Regions from separate parts of the Vagococcus sp. QWL-13 genome, predicted to be linked through region 2. Evidence: predicted binding sites of a transcription regulator. Region 2 holds the regulator's gene; the other holds the start of a gene.
What was found. Region 2 encodes LexA, which represses DNA repair genes until DNA is damaged. Its sites were predicted from a motif close to CNAACANNTGTTNG; they were not measured.
Positions count from the first base shown of each region.

Region 1 (11,701 bases), 1.4 Mb from region 2:
AACTTGCTGATTTCTTTTATGGGTTGGATAGCTCCTACTTCATTATTGACCAGCATGGTGGAAATTAAAATTGTTTCCGGCCGGATCATCTCTGCCAACGCTTCGACTTTTATCCTACCCTTTTGGTCCACAGGCGCTCTGCTAATTTCAAAACCTAGCGTTTCCAGCTGCTCCGCCGCTTTTCCGACCGCAGAATGCTCAACGTCGGAAATGATAAGGTGTTTGCCAAAAGGATGTTTTTCAATCGCCGTCCCCTTAACAACCCAATTATTGCCTTCCGTGCCTCCGCTGGTAAAATAAATTTCACCAGCTTCCACGCCGAGCAACTGGGCGATCTGACCGCGAGCTTGCTGCAAAAGGCGGTTGGCTTGTGTCCCCAAAAAATGTAAGCTGGAAGGATTTCCGATGATTCGTTTGGTTGTCTGGAGGTACGTCTCCAAAACACCGGCATCCACAACTGTGGTTGCACTATTATCAAAATAGATCATTTAAACACACCGCTTTCTAAAATTCCTATTTATTATAAAGTGATTCCCCTGTAATATCAAACAAAACAAATAAGCAGAAGCGCTCATTTATCAGCCTCTTTGCCCTTCAACACTAGCTGAGTTTCTAGGCAAATACCGTTTTTCATGAGGTCTGCTCAGATTCAAAGGATTAAAAAAGCTGAGGATGTTTCCCTCAGCTTCTGATATTACATGTCATCTTTCGCCCGGAAGTAGTAGGACTCGATACGTTTAAATGCCCCCGGTTCCACTTGTTCCAAAGCAACTCCGATTTCATCAAGTGCATCTTGATAGCGATAGTCTTCGGAGAATAAAATCATACTCTTCTCAATCGCTCTTTCCACCAGCTCATGGGAATGACGGTAACGGTTTGCATATTGCAGCATCTGTTCAGTCAATGCCGCGCTGTCGATCAGCTCTTGTGTTTTTTCTTCCAGCAAGGCCAAATCCTCGTTGCACAACGTGACCAGCTTCTCGATATAATCCATATCAATGCGAATGCGGTTCAGCTCCCTGACCAACTCTTCCACTCGGTCAGATGCCACAAAGAAAAACTCTAAGTAATCCTGAGGAATTCCCGGCAAACGTTGCTTGTCCACTTGACGTTTTAATGTCTTCAGTTCAAATTCGTAACCCTCGATTTTGGAAGCTGCTTCCTTTTCGCCTTTACGCAAATCTTTAAGGGAAGTGCTGATCTGAACTTGTTGATTTTCCATTTCTTTCAGTATCTCAAATCCGTCACGCAAGCTCTTTTCGGCTTCACTGTAGACCACATCTTTTTTCTTGATCTGTTCATCCAGCTGAGTGATGGCCCGTCCCAATTCTTCAAGCTGTGTCTGAAAGCCGCGGGCACGGCCCAACTCGTTATTGTTCAACGTATAGCTTTGAGAAGTGTGATCCAACTCGATTAGCAGCTGACGGTTATTTTTCTCCACATGTTCCACGTAGTCGCGAACTGTTTTGACATTTGCATTGACGTAATCTCTTGCCTTGATTTCGATCTCCATTACCTCATAGAGTTCTTCGATACGTTCCTCAATGATCGTGTTGCCATTTTGCACATCGAGGACTTCGCACCTTTGCAAAGCGTTTGCCACGTCTTTTATCCGAACATTGACTTTTCGGATATCTTCGGAAAGATCGCCAGCAGAAAACTTATAGTGATCTTTGACCATTCGCTGATAGCCTTCTTCGATCTCTTTCATCTGAGCCGGGTATTCTTTGTCGATTTGCTCAAATAATGGCGGGACCGCCAAAATGATTTGTTCCAATTCATAGGTATGATTTTCCGCCTGCTGCAAAACACTGCTGGCTTCCATCGGATCTCCTGCGGTATTCAGGGCTACGAATTGGGTGAATTCATTTTCTATCTTCGTGACTTGCTTGCGGATCTCGTCAATTGCAGGACCAAATGTTTTCGCTTCTTCCTTGACCTGTTGTGCGATTTCTTCGTACTTATCCAGAGCTTCCTGCACTGCCAGAGAATTACGTTCTTCGCTGGTTTTTAATTCTCTTAAGCCTTCCCGGATTTCTTCGACTTCCTGCTCCATCTTATCCATAGTTTCATAGGCATCCTGGACCACGTCCTTGACTTTGATGAAACGGAAAGTTTCATTCAGATTTTCCACTTCGAAAATCTTGCTTTCCAACTCTGCGAACGAGGCTGTAGAAATATCCGTCCAACGCTGATTCCATTCGCGGAAAGTATTTTGACTTTGCCCGACCAGATGCATTTTTTTGATTTCTTCGATTTCTTCAAACACCGGCAGATCGAATAAAGCAATCTTTCGCTCTTCCAGTTTATCTAATTTTTCTTCATTTTTTCGTTTTAGCAAAACTGCTACGATATAAAAAATAGCAACCACGACAATAATGGCGACAAACACTATTAAAATTGTATTGATGTTGGCTTTCATGCATTTTCCTCCGTGTAGGTTCTTCCCTGTAAAAATAATTTATTAACTATCCATTTATTTACGTTAAATAATCCGTATAAAAACAGTTACCTGTAATTTTCATCTATCTTCGATTGTAACATATTTTTATTAGGCAATCACCATTTATCTTATTTAAATTTCACTTATTACCACTTGATAATTCTACCACAAAAACATTTAAGATTTAAGAGTGAATGTCAATTTAACACAATTCTTAACTTTAGTTGGGTATCTCACTTTGTTGCCGCAAAACAGCTCTGATTTTTTCTTCCGGACCGTAATTTTTTTCCCAACTTTCAGGTTTCAACACTTTGCCTGTTTCAGGATGATAGTGAACCTGTCCATCGGGAAATAATTTTCCCATGTTCGCCTGATGGACTATTTTGTGAAGCGGACGGGGGTCCACCCCCATCAAGACAAAACTGCCGTAGGTAAAATACAATAAGTCAAGCAGGGCATCAATCTGATGGATCAGCTGATTTTCTTCTCCTCGATACTCTTCCTTATTCGGATGGTTCTTTTTTATTTTCGTTACAGCTTGATCAATATCCTGATGCATTTGTCTCACCAACTGGTCAAATGCTTCACTCTCTCCCTGGGCAGAAGCATATAAGAACTCCACCAGCTCCTCTACTTTAAATCCTGCTCTATCACTGGCCTCTTTACAATCTAATCTTTTAGGTCTGACATTTTCAGTCGGGTGAAAAATCTTATGAAATTCAGTTGCATAAATAAAGCCGTCATCAGCCACAAACTATTCTCCTTTCAATAAACCAAAATACTTTAATGCATAGACGATACCATCGTCATCGTTACTTTTTGTGACAAAATCAGCCGCCTCTTTGACACTCTGCTCCCCGTTTGCCATTGCAATCCCAATACCGGACCCTTGAAGCATTTCAATATCGTTGGTACTGTCGCCAAAGACCATGACCTCTTCCAAAGAAAACTGATGGTACTTTGCCACTTGACTAATCCCAGCAAGTTTATTCCCGCCTTTTGGAAGGATATCTACACTTAAAGCATTTGACCGTGTTACATGATGATCAGGAAAACATTGGACCAGTCGCTCAGTTTCACTGTCGTCAGCCAACATGACACATTGATAAATCGGTTGGACGGGCAGTTTGATTACGTCCAGTTCGTATACGGGAGTCTTTTTTATCTGCTCCCTCACCCATTCTTTCACTGCTTTCTGATTAGAATGCCCAAATTTTGAAAATATCTTTTTGAGCAGAAAAAATGCTGGCTGTTGGGAAAATTTAAGCAGCCGATCCCCTTCAAATCGATTCCGGCCACCCAGCAGTATTTTCCGGTTTTCTTTCTTAGCAAATAAAACTAGCTGAAAGACAGCTTCCCTTGTAAACGGGCGGGCAAAATAGACCCGTTCGTCAGAAAAGGCATACTGTCCATTGTAAGCCACAAGCACGTCGACCTTCAGCCCTTTTATTAAGTGGGCTATTTTAATAGGACTGCGACCTGTAGCGATTCCGCAAAAAATTCCTTGTGCTCTCAATTCATCAATTGCTGCTCTGCTGGAAGCCGACATACTGCCATCGCTTGTCAAAAGCGTGCCATCAAGATCAAAAAAGACCGCTTTAATCATCTCAACACCCTCTATTTTTAAAAATTTTCATTTATCAAATCAGTTAGAATAAACCCATTTGTTCTGGATTTAAATCATCATAGGTAATTCCTAATATTTCCTTTAACCGCAAACAATTTTTTGCCGCATGGCCACCGGAATTATTATTGAAAATCACTACGACTTTTCGTGCGCTTGCCTCTAAATCTTTTAAATTTTTCCCAAGCAGCAGCAATTCTTCATCTGTATAGTCATACAATGTACGAACCTTCCGCCAATCTTGGGTTTTATCCTGCCACCCCACTGTGTTGCGTCCATGCAGCCGCACCAAGACAAACTCCGGATTAGTCACAACAGGAAGAAAGGGCACCGAGTAGTTAGGCACTTGCGGTTCATCGACGATTGTTAAATGGAATTGATGTTCCTTCATGAAATTCACCATAGACGTATAGTACCGGTTGGAATACCATGAATGATGACGAAATTCCACCGCCAATGGCAATCCGGCAAAAATCCTTCTTAACCTTTTTAAATAAGTGATATTCTCCTGAGTACAATCAAAATATGGAGGAAATTGACATAAAATCCCGGCAAGTTTATTGCTTGTCACTAAGGGCTGGATACTCTCAAAATAAAGCTGGTACATTTCTTTTTCAGACTTGAAAACCTCTGACCACTCTTTATGTAAAGTCATACACTGATGTGCTTTGATTACAAATTGAAAGCCGGCAGGGGTATCATCCACCCATCCTTGTACCACTTCTTTGCCTTTGATACCATAAAAAAAGGTATCCAACTCTACAACCGGTAATTTTGATGCATACAAAGGCAGTGTCACCTTTTTTTCCGCTGTTAATGTCTGATGTTCAGACCATGTAGTCAATCCTAATAACATAAAAATTCCTCCTGCCTCTCTAGTTTACACAATCCGCCCCGGCTTGGCAAAAAGATGGGAAAAAATTTTTCCCATCCAATAACAACCCTGTGATATGATAGAAACACACGATCAAAAAGGAAGAATGGACATGAAAAAAATTTTAGTTTTGCATACAGGCGGGACTATCGCAATGTCTGAAGACAGTGCCACCGGTGCCGTTTCAGTCACACAAATAAATCCTTTGCTGCAGCAGTCGCTGGTGCTGAATACAGAGACTCATTTGCAAATAGAGGATATTTTGCATTTGCCTTCACCGCACATCACACCGGAACACATGCTCATGCTTAAAAACAGGATTCTCAAAAGCATTGAAGAAGGCTATGACGGGGTAGTAATCACTCATGGCACGGACACACTGGAGGAGACTGCCTATTTTCTAGACATCACTATCGGTAAAAAAATACCGATCATTGTGACCGGCGCTATGAGATCCAGTAATGAATTAGGGTCTGACGGTTTGTCAAACTATCAGTCAGCCATCCGGGTCGCATCCTGTGAGGAAGCACAAGGCAAGGGAACACTCGTCGTGATGAACGATGAGATACATACCGCCAGATATGTTACCAAAACACACGCTACCAACGTGGCAACATTTCAATCACCTACCTTTGGACCTGTAGGACTGGTGACAAAGCATGCCATTCGTTTCTACCAGCAATTATTAACCCAAAATAATTTAGATGTCCATGCAGTGGATGGCGTAATTCCGATCATGAAAGCTTATGCCGGAATGGGAGACAGCCTAAATCTTCTCGCCAGTCAATCAATCAACGGTCTGGTCCTTGAAGCACTTGGCGCAGGAAATCTCCCGCCGAAAACGTTACCTGCGCTTGATAAACTGTTGGCAAATAAATTACCCATTGTTTTAGTTTCAAGGTGTTTCAACGGCGTTGCTGAAGGGGTCTATGATTATGAAGGGGGCGGCAGACAGTTAAAGCAAAAAGGCATCATCTTTTGCGACAGCTTAAACAGTCAAAAGGCGCGTATCAAACTATTGGTTGCCTTGAATGCCGGACTCTCACATTCAGAACTGGAACGCTTCATGATGAATCAAAGTTGAAGGTAGTTTTTCCTTGAGTGGCAGCTTACTTTTTGATTTTTGCATTCTTTTTGAAACAATACAAAAAACATCTGTACCTTTCAACTAACGGCGAATACTAGACAAACAGCAATTCTGAGTTCAGCTCAATTAAAAAAGACAAGCAAAAAGCCCTTAATCTAAAAACGATTAAGGGCATCCGACTCTTTTATAAAAATTCGACTTCAACAGTTTCTGTCAAAATATCTGTATAACTGTAGGACACTCGGTCACAGGAGTTCTCATCGGCGTCTAAGTCCACAATAAACACAGCCGGATAAGTCTCTGTCAAGACTCCGCAATGTTCTGTTTGGCGCTTTCTCCCCGTTTGCGCAGTCAACATAATTCTGCTTCCTACTCTTGCTTCCATTTTTTGCTTGATTTTAGACAAAGATTCTGGCATCCAATTCACTCCTTACCGAAAAAGTATACCATAAAATTCACAAAAGCTCAAATTTTAACACAGTTTATTTTCCTTTGCAACTATTTTATGAGTAAATTAAATTATTTAAATAATTTTCTTATAATAGCACATTTTTCCCGCTATAAAATTAAGAAAAATCAACAATTCATATGTTCTCTAAGTTTGCGTTTAACCCGGTCCAAGGCATTTCTAACCTTCCCCAATGAACAATTCAGCTCTTTAGAAATTTTTTCTTTGCTCTTTCCCTCAACATAGTGACGGAATGCCAATCTTTCAAAATCTGAAAGCTGTGAATCAAAGGTTTGCAATTGATCCCGTATCAAAACATAATCAAGGGCGACGAGTGCATCATTATCTTCCCGGACTAAGAAAAAGTCGCCGCCTTGCGCAATTTTCCCTTCCAGCGAAATAGCTTGCACATCTATTTTCCTTTTCAAAGCATTTTGTCTGCGAATAACACTGAAAATATGGCGCTGAAAATTCATTTTAAAAAAATACCCGAAAGAAAGACCTTTATCCAAATCATAAGATTTTATCGAATTGTAGCAAACGATTTGCCCTTCCTGCAGCCAGTCATCGTGATCGTAGCCTCTTAAGTAATACTCCTTTTGCAATTTAAAGATGATCGGCTGATATTTTTTAAAAATCTGCTCGAAAGCGTCTATATTCCCATGTTTCGCAGCTATGATTAATTCCCGATCTTTGTTCTTCATACTCCACCCCCAAAAGTAAGGAACCGCTTCCCGTTTTTCATCAATCATAGCACAATCATATTATAAATAACATATATTTATTGAAATGAATTAAAATTATTTACTATTCATGCGGAACTACATTTAAATTAAATAACTTTTATATGCGTAATAAATAATTGCATTAAATGATTATTTTTTGCAATATGGTATAATAAATCAGAGAAGATTATAGAAAGGGGGCCTCCCATGGCAACCAAAGATATTAATGACTATCTGCAGCAGAGCATCCGAGGCAAACCTGAATTACTGTCCGACGAGAAAAAACAGTATCTAGGCATCTTTCGTGAAAGAATTTTTCTAGTCATGACCGGAAAAGACATGAAAAACAGGAACTATCAGTTATTTTTTAAACAACTGCTCAAAAACAATCCCGGCGGTCAAATCAAAATAAGTGTTCACATTGATTCTTCGGTAAGAATGACTTATATTTCAATTGCACAAAATTTTAAGATTCCATTTACCCTTGTGGATACAGACCATGAAAACACTTCTGCTTCCATCGGGTTAGTCTATCATTTTGATACAGCCGTCAATGAGCCTGTAATCGAAATCGAAAAAAAATATCATCTGATGAAAGACTAAAAATGTTTCACAAAAAGATTTTTAGAGTAATACCACGGCACCCCAAAACAATATTGTTTTTGAGGTGCTTTTTTTAGCCAATTCTTATGATTACAATGGTAAAACAATATTATGAAAAGTTTTCGGCGCCAAGTTAGTCATAGTGATCCCCAATAATCTCACTTGAAAAATTTCATCTCCGCTCATCATACTTTGCCAAATATTGAAGGCATGAAAATATATTTCCTCTTCTGTATCTATAAATTCATCCAAAGTTTTCCTCTTGGTTTTAGTTTCATAGTCGGTCGACCTTACCTTCAAAACAACTGTCTGACCATGCTTTTGATTTTTAGTTAAAGATTTCGCAACATCACGGGCTAATTCTCTAAGATGAAAAATAACTTTAGCTTCATCCCGGACAGGTTCCCGGTAAGTCTGTTCCCGGCCGATAGATTTTCGCTCCCGGTTGGGATTGACAGGTGACAAATGTACTCCCCGAACCTTTCGATACAGTGAGTAACCCATCTTGCCAAAATGATAAATTAGATCCATCTCATTCCACTGATACAGGTCCTCTCCAGTATAAATCCCCAGTTGATGCATCTTAGGGACAGTTTTTTTCCCCACACCGTAAAAATCTTCTATAGGTAATTTCTTTAAGAAATCAATGGCTTCTTCCGGCAAAATCACTGTTTGCCCAGCTGGTTTATCAAAATCAGAAGCCAATTTTGCTAAAAATTTATTGTAACTAACCCCCGCAGAACAAGTCAAGTCCAGTTCTTTCCATATATCCTGCTGAATCATGCTCGCAATTTTTATGGCGCTGGTTGATTTTATTTTGTTATTTGTCACATCCAAATAAGCCTCATCCAATGACAAAGGCTCAATCATATCTGTGTATCTTTTAAATATTTTTCTGATTTCAGCAGAAACCTTTCTATAATAGTCCATCCGACCGGGGATAAAATTTGCGGAAGGACAAAGTTCGTAAGCTTCTCTTGCACTCATAGCAGAATGAATGCCAAACTTGCGGGCCTCATAGTTCGCAGTCGTCACTACCCCTTTGCCGCCAGTATCTTTAGGATGTTTAGCAATAACTAGAGGCTTCCCCCGCAGTTCCGGATTATCCCGCTCCTCTACAGAAGCATAAAAAGCATCCATATCGATATGAATAATTTTTCTTGAAAAATCATTTTGCAGAGGAATCTCAAAAAAGCCGGACATTTTCTCTCCCCACCCTTCCTATTACTCCATTTTACAAAAGTATATCACGAACATACATTCCCTTGCAAATGATGGTTTTTACGATTATAATGCAAACGTATAATATTTTTGTTTGTTAATTAGCAAACGTAAATGTTTTCGTTCCTGTTTAATATTTTCTATTTATATAATACGTACAAATGGATGCCAAAAAAGTCAGAAGGTTTAATATAAAACGAAATTTTCAAATAATTGAAAAGGAGTGCTTAAAAAATGACACAGCAACTTTTAGACCAAATCAAAACAATCAGTGATGGATACAGCAAAAACAATGGAAACTATCTTTGCAGCTACTGTGATTCCATTTTCAACGAAAAAAAAATATACCCTTCTGAAGGCGAATTGCTCACCGCAAAAGGAGCGATTGAAAGACATCTATTAACAAAACATCAAGGGAATTTTTTAGCTCTTATGGAAAAAGGACACAAAACACTGGGACTCACTGACATTCAATTACAGATACTTTATTGTTTCCATCAAAATATTTCTGACAAAGACATCGCAGAAAAATTCAATATCACACCTGCAACGGTCAGAAATCACCGCTTCAAACTGAATGAAAAAAAGAATCAGGCAATTCATTTACTAGGCTTGATGACTATCATGAATAAAAACTTGGAGGAAGAAAAGTTGGGTATCCAAACATTTGATCAGCGCTTCAATATTTCAAAACAAGAAAGAGAAAAGGCATTACAAACCTTCATCAATCCTGAGAGCAAACGAATCACAACTATGCCGCGAAAAGAAAAAACAAAAATCATCTTGCTTCAATATATTATGGGATTTTTACCCAATGAAACTTACTCGGAACAGGAAATTAACCTCTTTCTAAAAAATCACGTTGATGACTTTGTAAGTGTGAGACGCTACTTAATCGACTACGGTTTTCTCGCCAGAACGAAAGACGGTAAAACCTACTGGAAAATATAAAAAACTGACGGAAATCAGACACAATATCTGATTTCCGTCAGTTTTTTTCAACTCTGCTGATTTATCGTCATGACCCGTACGGGAATCGAACCCGTGTTACCGCCGTGAAAGGGCGGTGTCTTAACCGCTTGACCAACGGGCCTAAACTACGGAGAAGGAGGGATTTGAACCCTCGCGCCGCTTTCGCGACCTACACCCTTAGCAGGGGCGCCTCTTCAGCCTCTTGAGTACTTCCCCAAAAACAAAATGGGCCTAAATGGACTCGAACCATCGACCTCACGCTTATCAGGCGTGCGCTCTAACCAGCTGAGCTATAGGCCCCAAAAAAACAAAAAGCGGGTGACGAGAATCGAACTCGCGACAACAGCTTGGAAGGCTGTAGTTTTACCACTAAACTACACCCGCAAAATAGTGGATGGCTCAGGACAGAATCGAACTGCCGACACACGGAGCTTCAATCCGTTGCTCTACCAACTGAGCTACTGAGCCAGTGAACGGTTCCGACGGGAATCGAACCCGCGATCTCCTGCGTGACAGGCAGGCATGTTAACCCCTACACCACGGAACCTTGATATAATTGCGGGAGTAGGATTCGAACCTACGACCTTCGGGTTATGAGCCCGACGAGCTGCCAGCTGCTCCATCCCGCGCTAATGTTATTAAAGGAGGATAAGGGATTCGAACCCCTGCACGCTTTTACACGCCTGACGGTTTTCAAGACCGTTCCCTTCAGCCAGACTTGGGTAATCCTCCATTTTATTACTAATGACCCGTACGGGAATCGAACCCGTGTTACCGCCGTGAAAGGGCGGTGTCTTAACCGCTTGACCAACGGGCCAGACTTACAGTATGAAAATCAGTGGGCCTAAATGGACTCGAACCATCGACCTCACGCTTATCAGGCGTGCGCTCTAACCAGCTGAGCTATAGGCCCCAAAAAACAAAAAGCGGGTGACGAGAATCGAACTCGCGACAACAGCTTGGAAGGCTGTAGTTTTACCACTAAACTACACCCGCGTAGTTTAATGTGCCCAACGGTTCCGACGGGAATCGAACCCGCGATCTCCTGCGTGACAGGCAGGCATGTTAACCCCTACACCACGGAACCTTGATTCAATTGCGGGAGTAGGATTCGAACCTACGACCTTCGGGTTATGAGCCCGACGAGCTGCCAGCTGCTCCATCCCGCGCTAATGTTATTAAAGGAGGATAAGGGATTCGAACCCCTGCACGCTTTTACACGCCTGACGGTTTTCAAGACCGTTCCCTTCAGCCAGACTTGGGTAATCCTCCGAAATATGATTATGGACCTTGTAGGACTCGAACCTACGACCTAACGGTTATGAGCCGTTTGCTCTAACCAACTGAGCTAAAGGTCCAAATACACCAAGTAGCATAATTAAAAATCGCGGCGAAGGGGATCGAACCCCCGACCTCCCGGGTATGAACCGGACGCTCTAGCCAGCTGAGCTACACCGCGTTATTAAAAAACAAATCGGGAAGACAGGATTCGAACCTGCGACCCCTTGGTCCCAAACCAAGTGCTCTACCAAGCTGAGCTACTTCCCGTACTATTTCAAACGCACCCAAGAGGAGTCGAACCCCTAACCTTCTGATCCGTAGTCAGACACTCTATCCAGTTGAGCTATGGGTGCATATCACTATCAATTACTGCTATGCCGAGGACCGGAATCGAACCGGTACGGTAAAAACTTACCGCAGGAT
Region 1 is NZ_CM178746.1:2,394,901-2,406,601, forward strand. Features, by position in the region: gene AC4PHI_RS11230 (cysteine desulfurase family protein) at 1-488, opposite strand, end outside; gene AC4PHI_RS11235 (septation ring formation regulator EzrA) at 695-2,422, opposite strand; gene AC4PHI_RS11240 (pyrophosphohydrolase domain-containing protein) at 2,664-3,194, opposite strand; gene AC4PHI_RS11245 (Cof-type HAD-IIB family hydrolase) at 3,198-4,049, opposite strand; gene AC4PHI_RS11250 (DUF72 domain-containing protein) at 4,093-4,923, opposite strand; gene AC4PHI_RS11255 (asparaginase) at 5,054-6,025, shown strand; gene AC4PHI_RS11260 (Veg family protein) at 6,213-6,446, opposite strand; gene AC4PHI_RS11265 (sigma-70 family RNA polymerase sigma factor) at 6,605-7,180, opposite strand; gene AC4PHI_RS11270 (DUF1694 domain-containing protein) at 7,409-7,804, shown strand; gene dinB (DNA polymerase IV) at 7,895-9,007, opposite strand; gene AC4PHI_RS11280 (DUF2087 domain-containing protein) at 9,260-9,976, shown strand; tRNA gene AC4PHI_RS11285 (tRNA-Glu) at 10,047-10,118, opposite strand; tRNA gene AC4PHI_RS11290 (tRNA-Ser) at 10,126-10,213, opposite strand; tRNA gene AC4PHI_RS11295 (tRNA-Ile) at 10,224-10,297, opposite strand; tRNA gene AC4PHI_RS11300 (tRNA-Gly) at 10,311-10,381, opposite strand; tRNA gene AC4PHI_RS11305 (tRNA-Phe) at 10,393-10,465, opposite strand; tRNA gene AC4PHI_RS11310 (tRNA-Asp) at 10,472-10,544, opposite strand; tRNA gene AC4PHI_RS11315 (tRNA-Met) at 10,554-10,626, opposite strand; tRNA gene AC4PHI_RS11320 (tRNA-Ser) at 10,640-10,729, opposite strand; tRNA gene AC4PHI_RS11325 (tRNA-Glu) at 10,743-10,814, opposite strand; tRNA gene AC4PHI_RS11330 (tRNA-Ile) at 10,837-10,910, opposite strand; tRNA gene AC4PHI_RS11335 (tRNA-Gly) at 10,923-10,993, opposite strand; tRNA gene AC4PHI_RS11340 (tRNA-Asp) at 11,012-11,084, opposite strand; tRNA gene AC4PHI_RS11345 (tRNA-Met) at 11,094-11,166, opposite strand; tRNA gene AC4PHI_RS11350 (tRNA-Ser) at 11,180-11,269, opposite strand; tRNA gene AC4PHI_RS11355 (tRNA-Ile) at 11,282-11,355, opposite strand; tRNA gene AC4PHI_RS11360 (tRNA-Met) at 11,383-11,456, opposite strand; tRNA gene AC4PHI_RS11365 (tRNA-Pro) at 11,472-11,545, opposite strand; tRNA gene AC4PHI_RS11370 (tRNA-Arg) at 11,558-11,631, opposite strand; tRNA gene AC4PHI_RS11375 (tRNA-Leu) at 11,654-11,701, opposite strand, start outside.
Region 1: the regulator LexA is predicted to act here: its motif matches at 9,055-9,068, upstream of dinB (DNA polymerase IV).

Region 2 (11,701 bases):
TTCAAGTAATATTCAAATCTTAAAACTTGTTTAAACAAATAGTTGACAAGATGTTTAAACAAATATATTATATTTTGTAACCGGTTAAATAAATTGAAAGAGGTGCCATATGGAATATCAAAGTTTTGCAAAAGATTTAATTGAAAATGTTGGCGGAAAAGACAATATTGATAAGGTGATTCATTGTATTACACGACTTCGATTTTATTTAAATGATTCTTCGCAAGCGAATACAGAGTCAATAAAGAAAATGAATGGTGTTATTAGTGTGATTGAAGCTCAAGGTCAATATCAAGTAGTAGTGGGCAATAAAGTAACTGATATGTATGAAGCTGTTTCTGCTAAATTAGGAAAAACAAACCATCAAAATTCAATGCAATCTGAAAAAAGTACTCTTTATGAAAAAAAACCTATTTTGCAGAAAATAAAAAATGGGTTCAATGAATTTATTGGTGTGCTTACTGGATCAATGATTCCAATCATTGGAATATTAGCTGGTGCGGGTATTGCTAAGGGTTTACTAGCTGCTCTTGTGAGTTTTTCAATAATATTTGGAGATTCACAAGCTTATATGTTAATCAATACTGTTGCGGATGGAATCTTTTATTTCCTTCCAGTTATACTAGGATTCACTTCGGCTCAAAAATTAGGTTCTAATTCAATAGCAATTGCTGTTGTTGGAGGCATTCTAATTCATCCTACAATTGTAGCAATTGCTTCTGGTGAAACTCCCTATATGGTCTTATTTGGGATTGATTTTCCTATCATGAACTATGTCTCTTCTGTTTTCCCCATTTTAGTAGCTGCATGGCTAGGGAAATATGTTGAATCATTCTTGAAAAAAGTAATTCCCAATGTCATTAGTTCTATTATTTCACCAATTTTAGAAATCTTATTTTTAAGTATTCTTGTATTATTAATTGTTGGTCCATTTATAACATTAATTAGTGATGGATTAGCAAATGGGATTGCAGCCATTTTTGATTTCAATGCCATTATAGGTGGTGCTATTTATTGCGCATTATTCCCAATTCTAGTAGTCTTTGGAATGCATTGGCCCCTAATTCCAATTATTGTCAATGAATTAACAGTGAATGGTTATAGTATGATGAATGGTTTTTCATCTGTTTTAATGATGGGTATTGCTGGAGCAGCCTTTTCAGTAGCATTAAAAACTAAGAAGAAAGACTTGAAACAATTAGGGATTGCTGCAACAGTATCTCAAGTATGTGGCGTTGGTGAACCTGCAATTTATGGAATTTTATTAAAATATAAACGAGTATTCTATATGGTTACAGTAGCCAATATACTCGGAGGTGCTTTAGCTGGCGCATTACGTTTAGTAAATTATGGTTTTGCTGGTGGACTGGTTGGTTTTGCATCATTTATTAATCCTGACAAAGGAATAGATGGAAATTTTTATAGTTACTTGATTACACATTTAGGCACTTTTACACTTTCATTTATTTTGACATGGTTGATTGGTTACAATGATCAGATGAAAGCAACGGATGAAATTTGAGGGGAATTAAATGGAAGTAATTGCATGGCACCAAGTATTTTCTAATTACCATAATTTATCTTTCCAACCAAATGGAAAGACAGAACGATTACGAATTAAACAAAACTTAGCGGGAAAGAAAATACGCGTAGAACTTTCAAATCAATACGATCCAGTTCCTTTAAAAATAGAAAGTATTAAAGTTAGCTTAACTCATGATTTTACGAATACAATAGCATTAACGTTAAATGCTCAGGAAAAATTTACTATACCCACATATCAAAAGCTTTGGACAGATTCTATCGTTTTAGAAATACCTCAGGGAGCAGATTTATTTTTTGAAATAGAAGTTAGTAATGAAAAGAATTTATTAGCCACTTCTGCAAACCTATTTTCTCAAGAAATTGTTCATACGAATATACAAAAAGAAACAACATTCGTTTATGGATTGACTTCTGTTGTTATTGAAACAAATAAAGTAGATTTACAAACTATGTCCATCGGTTTTTTTGGAGATTCTTTAACGAATCAAGCCTATTTCAGTGATAATATTCTAAAAATATTATATGAAACTGATTTACCTTTTACGGGTTTTAATGCAGGGATTTCTGGTAATCGTTTATTATTGCACGGAACAGCAGATTCACAATGGCGCGACAGCTTTGGAGCAGCTGGAATCAATCGCTTTAGAGAAGATATTATTAGTTATCATCCTAATATTGTACTCAGTCTCATTGGAGTGAATGATCTGTTTCATCCAGGAACAGGAAGTCCTATTTCAGAATTACCCTCGGCTAGACAGATGATTGATGGATACCAACGTCTTTATAATGAAGCTTCTGCTAATAACATTCAATATATCGGATTAACCATTCCTCCTTTTGCCGATTCAATTAATCATGAAAAAGCTGCTTGGAATATGGAAAAAGAAAAAATTCGTTTAGAAGTAAATGATTGGCTTTTAAATCATTCAACTACGATTGACCTAGCTAAACTTATTGCAAATCATAATAATCCTCAATTGTTAGAAAAAACTTTTGATTGTGGTGATCATCTTCACTTTTCTGCTAACGGAGGAAAAATGATTGGTCAATTTATTGCTAAAGAATTACAAAAAAATATCGCTAATACTACAGAAATTCTACAATAAAATATATCTCTAAGGATATTCATAAAGGAGAAACGATGAAGATGGAGAATAAACAATTAGCAAAAAAAATTGTAGACAATATTGGTGGACAACGAAATATAAATGAAGTTATCCACTGTGTAACACGTCTGCGTTTCTATTTAAACGATGAAACTATTGCGAAAATACAAACGATTAAGCAATTAGATGGTGTTATTGATGTCATTCAGAGTGGTGGGCAATATCAAGTAGTGATTGGTCCACGAGTAGAAGCTGTATTTAAAGAAGTACAAAAATTATTAGGTAATTCTGTATCTGAAGAAACAAGTACTAAAAATGATGTTAAACTAACCCCAGTTATGAAATTACTCCAAACTTTAACTGGCACAATCACTCCTGTCATTGGCCTATTAGGAGCTGCTGGGATTCTCAAAGGATTACTTTCAATTGTGACCACTTTTAATTTTATTTCTGTAGAATCAGGAGCTTATGTATTATTAAATGCATTAGCAGATAGTCTGTTTTATTTCTTCCCTGTCATTCTAGGTTTTTCTGCTGGAAAAAAATTCAATACCAATCCATACATTCCTGCGATTTTAGGTGGAGCATTAGTTCACCCAGAGATTGTTAGTCTTCTGGAAACAAATAATCTAGAATTTTTGGGGATTCCAATTATTCTAATGAAATACGCTTCCTCCGTATTTCCTATTATTGTAGCTGCATGGTTGTGTAGTAATGTCGAACCTTTTTTTTCCAAGCATTTACCTATAGCAATCCAACTGATCATCGTCCCTTTATTGACCATAGTTAGTGTTGGAATTATCACCTTCCTCGCTGTAGGTCCTTTAGTAACTTATGTTGGTTCGGCTATCGCCCAAGCGATTTTGTGGATTTATAATCTAAGCCCTACCATTACTGGATTATTAATCGGGGCTTTCTGGCAACTACTTGTTGTTTTTGGTTTACACTGGGGATTAATCCCATTTGTAATAAACAGCTTAATGGCAAATCGTAGTGATCCTCTAATGGCTATGCTAGGTGTTTCTATTTTATGTCAAGTAGGGGCTGCTTTAGGTGTTTTAATTACAACAAAAGACCAAAAATTACGTGAGCTTTCAACTGCTGCAACTATCTCTGCTTTATTTGGAGTCACTGAACCTACATTATATGGAATTACTCTTAAATACAAAAAAGTTCTAATATTATCATGCATTGGTGGAGGTTTAGCGGGAGCACTTGTAGGGATTACCAAAGCAGTATATTTTAGTGTGGCTGGTGGAATATTTGGATTATTAAGTTCAATTAGCCCAAATGGAATTGATTTCAATCTTTATGTATTCGTAGGAACATTTATTATTGCTGTATTTGGAACAGCAATTTTAATTAGAATTTTTGGATATGAAAATGAAACTAGTGAGAAAAAATAAATGCAAATTATCAATATGGCCTTAGAAATACCGGACTCAAAGTTTACAAGTTCAATTGACATATTTTTAAGAAAAAATACTTCAATTGAACAAGAGCCTTTACCTGCGGTAATTATTTGTCCTGGTGGTGGATATGAGTTTTTATCTTCGAGAGAAGCAGAACCAATCGCCTTAGCTTTTCTATCACAAGGCTTTCAAGCAATTGTCTTAAATTACACAACTATGCAAAATGGATTAAAGTCAAATTTTTTTAATACCACTATATTACAAATTGCAAAAACGTTTGAAATTATTCATCAAAATAATTCTGACTGGCAGATTGATCTTAATAATATTTTTGTTTTAGGGTGTTCTGCTGGCGGACATTTAGCAGCTTCATACTCATCAAGTTGGTATACTTTTGAGAACAAGCAGAAAACTGTTAATTTCAAACCTAAAGGAACTATTCTTTGCTATCCCGTTACTGGGTTTGAATTTGGGTGGCCTCATGATTTTTCACATTTTGATTTCCCTATCAATAATCCGGAAGAATATGATACTTCTAAAAAAATTAACTCATTTACTTCTGATACTTTTATTTGGCATACAGCTAATGATTCTGCTGTGCCTGTCTTAAACACATTGAAATATTGTGAAAGTTTAGCAAGACATAACATAAAATTTGAATCTCACATTTTTGAGTCTGGACGACATGGTCTATCTTTAGCAACTCGAGCTTCTGCTAAACTATTTACTACTGATTACATTGTTCCAGAAGTTGAAAATTGGTTTGCTACTTGTATAGATTGGATAACCAGACGCTTAAAATTAGATTTAAAATAAATACCTATTAATGATTATTCAACATTTCCATGTTCATTTAAAAACAGAGTTGATAGCGTAAAATATTTTGTGTAAATAGAAATTTAGGGTAGTAAAAAAGAAAGTCCATTCTGTAAAATTAAAGTTGCGACACAGAAATTTTATAGGAGGACTTTCTCATGCCCAATTTTACTACAGAAATTATGGAAACACTAATCAATAAAGGTGATTTAGACGAATTATTTCGTAAACATTTGGAGTCTGCTGTCAATTCTTTGCTGCAGGCTGTGTTAACGGCTTTCTTAGATTATGAAAAGCTCATTCAAATCGATTATTTCAATTTTAGTGCCACTTTTCACCGAAATATAGGCTCCTCTTTGTGCTTCAACAATGTATTCTTTTCCATTTTTCTCCTCCTAAAAATTAAACTAATATTCTCTTAATATTTTATCATAAGAAAACAGGACAAAACCAATACTATAATGAATATTGCACTTAATTTGACAAGCCCACCATAAAATAGCGAACACTTGTTTGATTTGTCATTAAGAGTATGCTACACTTTCTTTGTAACTACTCTTTATAGGAGGCGATGAGTTGACTACACAAAAAGAAAATAGACAAATCAAGATTTTGAGATACATATACGAAGAAGTGGATAAGCGCGGCTATCCGCCAACCGTCAGAGAGATAGGAGAAGCTGTGGACCTTTCTTCCACTTCCACTGTCCACGGACATCTTTCCCGACTAGAAAAAAAAGGATTCCTCCAACGGGACCCTTCAAAACCTAGAGCGATTGAAGTTACCCCTGAAGGCTTGCAAATATTGGGGATTCAAGCAGATGTGATGCCTGTCTTGGGGACTGTTACTGCGGGAGAACCGATTTTAGCCGTAGAAGATGCTTCTGATTACTTTCCAATCCCGCCAGAGTTTAAAAATGAATCCCGTCCGCTATTTATGTTGAAAATCCGTGGCGATAGTATGATTAATGCGGGGATTTTTGACGGCGATTACGTAATCGTCCGAAAACAAACCCATGCTTCCAATGGGGAAATGGTGATCGCCATGACTGATGAGGAAGAAGCCACTTGTAAAACTTTTTACAAAGAACAAAACTATTTTCGCCTTCAACCTGAAAATGACTTTCTTGAGCCGATTATTCTTGAAAATGTCACGATTTTAGGAAAAGTTGTGGGACTGTACCGTAGTTTCTTTTAAAAAACTTCTTTACAAAGCGAACGTTTGTTTGTATAATAAAAACAGAACAAACGTTCTTGTACAGGAGGATGAAAAAAATGACAAGTATCAGAAGATTATTTTTCTTATTTTTTGTATTGTTGATAGGTATTTTTCTTGGCAACCTAGGTTTGAAAACAGCCTTCTTGATCGTCGTCCCTATTTTTCTCATATTGATCATGATGTGGGATGAAGCAAGCTACCGCTACACTAGTCATCGAAAACAACAACGAAACAGACAACGGGAATATCACTGCTGATAAATTAAAAACTTTCTAACCTTTGAGCTTGGCTTCAGTCAAAAAGTTAGAAAGTTTTTTATTATTTTGCTTTATTATCTTGTGCTTCCAGTTCTTTTCCCATGTCGATAATGAGCTCGCGCAACTGGTCTTTGACTTCCGGATGCTCTAGACCGTATTCAATACTTGTTTTCAAAAAGCCGAATTTATCGCCCACATCATAACGCTTGCCGGTAAATTGATGAGCAAATACTCTCTGAGTCTTATTCAAAGTATCGATGGCGTCTGTCAGCTGAATTTCATCTCCTGCACCCGGTTTTTGATTTTCCAATATGTCAAAAATTTCCGGTGTTAACAAGTAGCGCCCAATAATCGCCAAATTGCTTGGAGCATCTTTAGGATCAGGCTTCTCAACAAAATTTTTCACATTATACAAACCTTTTCCAACCATCTGCTCTGGATTGATAATCCCGTATTTTGAAGTATCTTCATGAGGGACTTCCATCACTGCGATTGTTGATGCTCTTGTTTTTTCATAATCATCAATCAGCTGTTTGGTCAAAGGTACCTTATCCGACATTAGATCGTCTCCCAACATCACCACAAAGGGTTCGTTTCCTACGAAAGCCTTCCCTAAAGAAACCGCATGACCTAATCCCCTCGGGTGTGACTGACGCATGAAATGGAGATTCAAACCAGTGGTGGCTTCCACCTTTGCGAGCAAGTCAGTTTTTCCTTTTTCTTTCAAATTCATTTCCAGTTCCAGATTGGCATCAAAATGATCTTCGATAGGACGTTTAGCCTTCCCAGTGATGATCAGGATATCCTCGATCCCCGACTCTAGTGCTTCTTCAACAATAAATTGGATCGTCGGCTTATCAACGATCGGCAGCATTTCTTTTGCCATTGCTTTAGTTGCCGGTAAAAACCGGGTCCCCAAACCCGCCGCTGGAATAATCGCTTTTTTCACACGTTGCTTCATCTCATACTCCTTTTACTGACATTTTTTAGAATTCTTTTTCCGATTTTTTGTCTCTTAACATCATACTACGGATTACTTCGTCTGCTTTTTTCCCGCCGTAAACCACTTGATAGATTGCTTCAGTGATCGGCATTTCGACACCGAGCTCTTTTGCCAGCTCATAAGCAGACTTAGTGGTCGAGATTCCTTCGACAACCATGCCCATCTTGGCTAAGATGTCATCCACCGAATAACCTTTTCCAAGCATATCGCCTGCACGCCAGTTTCGCGAATGGACACTGGTACAAGTGACGACTAAATCGCCAAATCCGCTCAACCCGATAAACGTTAGAGGATCTGCGCCCATAGCCACTCCCAAACGGGTGATTTCTGCTAATCCGCGGGTCATGATAGCTGCTTTGGCATTATCTCCCAAACCAAGTCCGTGGATCGCACCAGCCCCGAGAGCAATGATGTTCTTCAATGCTGCACCGGTCTCAACCCCTATAACGTCATCATTTGTATAGACTCTGAAATAATCATTCATAAACAACTGTTGGACATATTCTGCATACTCAAGATTTTTGCTTGCTGCTGTGATGGTAGTAATATCTTTGACAGCTACTTCTTCTGCATGGCTTGGTCCTGAGAGAACTACGATATCCCGTCTCATACTTTCCGGGATTTCCTGCGCCAGTATCTCAGAAATCCGCATGTGCGTTTCTTGTTCAAAACCTTTACTTGCATGGATGATAACTGGTTGATTTTGACACACATTTCGAAATTGAACCGCTACTTCTCGAATGGCCTTCGTAGGCACAACAAATAAAACAGCATCGGCGTCTTTTATAGCGTCTGCCATCTCAGTGGTTGCTCTCAACTCTTCTGGAAAGACTATTTCAGGGAGATAGGCTTTATTCGTTTGGTATTGCTGGAGTTCTTCTACTTGATCGACTTCTCTGCCCCAAAGCATGACATCATGTCCATTTTCGACCAAAGTGTTGCCTAAAGCCAAGCCCCATGAACCAGTTCCTAAAACAGCTATTTTTTGCTTCATACTCTACCTCCGTTATTTTGTGAGTTAATCCACTCCTGTAATTCTACCATACTTTTGACCGTTTGATAGGGTCTATAAGGCGTCACTTCTGCTAAAGTCTTGCGCGACCACTCGACAAATATCCCGCGCACCTCTGCCCGGTTAGCAGCCTCAATATCTTGAGGGTTGTCGCCGACCATGATTGTCTCAGCGGGAGCAGAGGATAGTTTCGTCATGGCAAGGCAGAGAGATTCAGGATCAGGTTTGACTTTCTGATAATCTGTACCGCCTAAAATCAGGTCAAAATACTCTTTGATTTTCAACAATTCCAACCCTCTTTTTAAAATAAAGCTGTTTTTAGTTGAGACCACTGCCAATCGAATGTCTGACTTTTTAAGCGCATCAAGCACTTCGCCCACGTCAGGAAATTCTTGAATCAATTCGTCATGCTTTTCATGATTAAATTCGCGATAAGTTGCCACCATTTCGTCAGTTTTTTCAGGCAGCAAGCTGGAAAAAACTTCCTCCAAGGAGGGACCATTAAAATGTCTCACAGATTCTTCCGTCTGGAAACGACCCGGAAGGTATTTTTCAAAAACGTGGAGATAGGATTGGGCGATCAGGTGATTGGTATCTGCCAATGTGCCGTCAAAATCGAACAACACTGTTTGAACACTGGCCATTACCTCACTCCTTTTAAATTATAATAAGGAGGTTTTACCACTTTTCTCCGGTATATCATCATTCCCAGTGCACCTGCAAAAAGAATGATTGACAACAACTGGGACACTCTGATTTCACCAAACAGATAGAGACTATCAGTCCGCAAGCCTTCGATAAAGAAACGTCCGAAAGAATACCACATGATGTAGCTGAAAAACACTTCTCCTTGAAGCAATAAATCTTTTCTGGAACGCAGCCATAATAATAAAATAAAGCCTGCCAGACTCCATAAACTTTCATACAAAAATGTCGGATGCCGGAAAGCACCGTCAATATACATATTCTCTACAATAAAATTCGGCAAATGAAGACTTCTTAAAAAGGCTTCCGTAGTTTTTGGGCCAAACGCTTCATGATTAGTAAAATTTCCCCAACGCCCGATAGCTTGTCCAAGAATCACGCTAGGGGCAGCAATGTCTAAAAATTTCCAAAAAGAATAATAACGATTTTGAGTAAAATAGTAGACGACCAGTGCCCCGGCAATCAATCCCCCATAAATCGCCAGTCCTCCACTACGTGTATTGAAAATGTCCAGCGGATTGCTGACATAGGTTTCCCAATCAAAAACAACATAATAAAGTCTAGCACCGACTATCGACAACGGCAGTGCCCAAAGCATAAAATCAATGATGTCTTCTTCACCGTAACCCAAACGTTTGGACTCCCTGCCGGCAAGCCAAACCGCTAAAATAATACCTGTGACAATGATAATAGCGTACCACTTAATCTCAAGACCAAATAATTTAAATGCTGTATCATTGATTTGTGCCAATAACATAAGTTTTAATTCCCTCTTTCTATGCGTCAGTTTCAGAATTCATCTGAATCAAGTTAGTGAGGTTTTCCTCAAATTTTTTCGTTGCATCGTATCCCATCGTCTTGGCTCTGAAGTTCATTGCCGCCACTTCAATAATAATCGCCACGTTACGCCCGGTTTTTACCGGAATCGAAATTTTAGGGATATCTACGTTAGCAATCATTTCAGTCTCAGCAGCACCGCCCAGACGATCAAATTTTTTATCCGCTGCCCAATGCTCCAGCTGAATGACTAGCTGGACCTGGGAGCTGTTGCGCACCGCACTGGCACCGTAGAGATTCATGACATCGATAATCCCAATACCGCGGATTTCCATCATATGTTCTAAAATCCTTGCCGGCTCGCCGATGACCGTCCTTTCATCTTCCTGATAAACATCCACCCGGTCGTCGGCCACTAGACGATGGCCCTTTTTGATTAGTTCCAAACCAGTCTCGCTTTTTCCGATACCGCTGTCTCCCTGAATCAATACCCCTAGTCCGTAAATTTCCATCAAAACACCATGGATCGAAGTCCGAGGAGCCAAATGTCCTTCAATATAATTAGACAAAACACCTGAAATTCTTGATGTCGTCAATGATGACACAAGTACAGGAATGTTTTTCTCGTTGGCAGCCTGAACCATTTCTGCTATGGGATTGATGTTTCGTGCAAAAATTATCGCAGGTGTCTCATCTGTACACAATCGTCTCATGACGATTAAACGTTCTTCCGTGGTCATGCGTTCCGAAAAGGCAACTTCTTTCCTGCCGAACAACTGCAATCTGTCATAAGGATAATAACTGAAATATCCTGTCAACTCTAACCCCGGCCTTGAAATATCGCTGGTCAATATTTTTCTATCTAAATTTTCTGCACCCGAATAAACCTCCAGCTGCAGTTCATTAACTAATTGCTGAATCGTCACAAATTCTGACATAATTCTTCCTCCTGTCACATAGTCCTCTATCATTTTAACATTATCCATTTCAAGATACTAGTCTTTGAGCTTTTCCCGGACAAATCAAAAAGACATCCTTTTCAGAATGTCTTTGACAAAGTCTAGTTGCTTTAGTGTCCTTTTGCCTGCCATTTAATGACTCGCTTCAATCGTTCATGATTATCTGCCGTACTTGTCGGCAGCGTCGGACTCTTTTGGCAATCTGCTGTTTCCTTTACGTTTGAACGTTGTGCCAAGCCTTTTTTGAGTAAAGCATATTGTCTGTAAATGTTACTTTGCATTTTTTTCAATTGCATCTGGTCTCACCCCTTCTATAAGATAATAAAAAAAGCTGTATCCCTTCAGGAACACAGCGTATCATTGACTGGGCTAGCTGGATTCGAACCAACGAATGACGGAGTCAAAGTCCGTTGCCTTACCGCTTGGCTATAGCCCAATAATAACAATGGAGGGGGGCAGATTCGAACTGCCGAACCCGAAGGAGCGGATTTACAGTCCGCCGCGTTTAGCCACTTCGCTACCCCTCCATAAAATGTCGGCATTATTGCCGACTTTTATATCATACGCAATTCCTTGAAAAAAATCAAGTATAAAAAATAATTATTGAAATAAATTCCACTGGCGAATCACTGCTTCAATACCTTCTTCCACCGTTTTGACCATCATGGTAGTCTCATCGTCCATGATTACGGAAATTTTTTTAGGTCCCCACGCTTCTAAAGTGCCAATAACTTTTTTACCCACTTTCAACTCGTAGCACGGGATAAGTTTGCCTTCCCTAGTTATTTCAAACTCATTAACTGCCACTTCTGTATGTTTGTTCTTGCTCATTTTCGATCTCCCTTGCCTGTTCCTTCTCATTCATATTTTTAAAAAACCGACTGACAAAAA
Region 2 is NZ_CM178746.1:1,031,174-1,042,874, reverse strand. Features, by position in the region: gene AC4PHI_RS04910 (PTS transporter subunit EIIC) at 110-1,522, shown strand; gene AC4PHI_RS04905 (GDSL-type esterase/lipase family protein) at 1,533-2,651, shown strand; gene AC4PHI_RS04900 (PTS transporter subunit EIIC) at 2,693-4,057, shown strand; gene AC4PHI_RS04895 (alpha/beta hydrolase) at 4,058-4,879, shown strand; partial or broken gene AC4PHI_RS04890 (IS256 family transposase) at 5,038-5,175, shown strand; gene lexA (transcriptional repressor LexA) at 5,456-6,076, shown strand; gene AC4PHI_RS04880 (hypothetical protein) at 6,154-6,354, shown strand; gene galU (UTP--glucose-1-phosphate uridylyltransferase GalU) at 6,416-7,315, opposite strand; gene AC4PHI_RS04870 (NAD(P)H-dependent glycerol-3-phosphate dehydrogenase) at 7,341-8,351, opposite strand; gene ppaX (pyrophosphatase PpaX) at 8,348-9,013, opposite strand; gene lgt (prolipoprotein diacylglyceryl transferase) at 9,013-9,831, opposite strand; gene hprK (HPr(Ser) kinase/phosphatase) at 9,851-10,789, opposite strand; gene AC4PHI_RS04850 (hypothetical protein) at 10,921-11,106, opposite strand; tRNA gene AC4PHI_RS04845 (tRNA-Gln) at 11,175-11,246, opposite strand; tRNA gene AC4PHI_RS04840 (tRNA-Tyr) at 11,257-11,337, opposite strand; gene AC4PHI_RS04835 (DUF2969 family protein) at 11,411-11,641, opposite strand.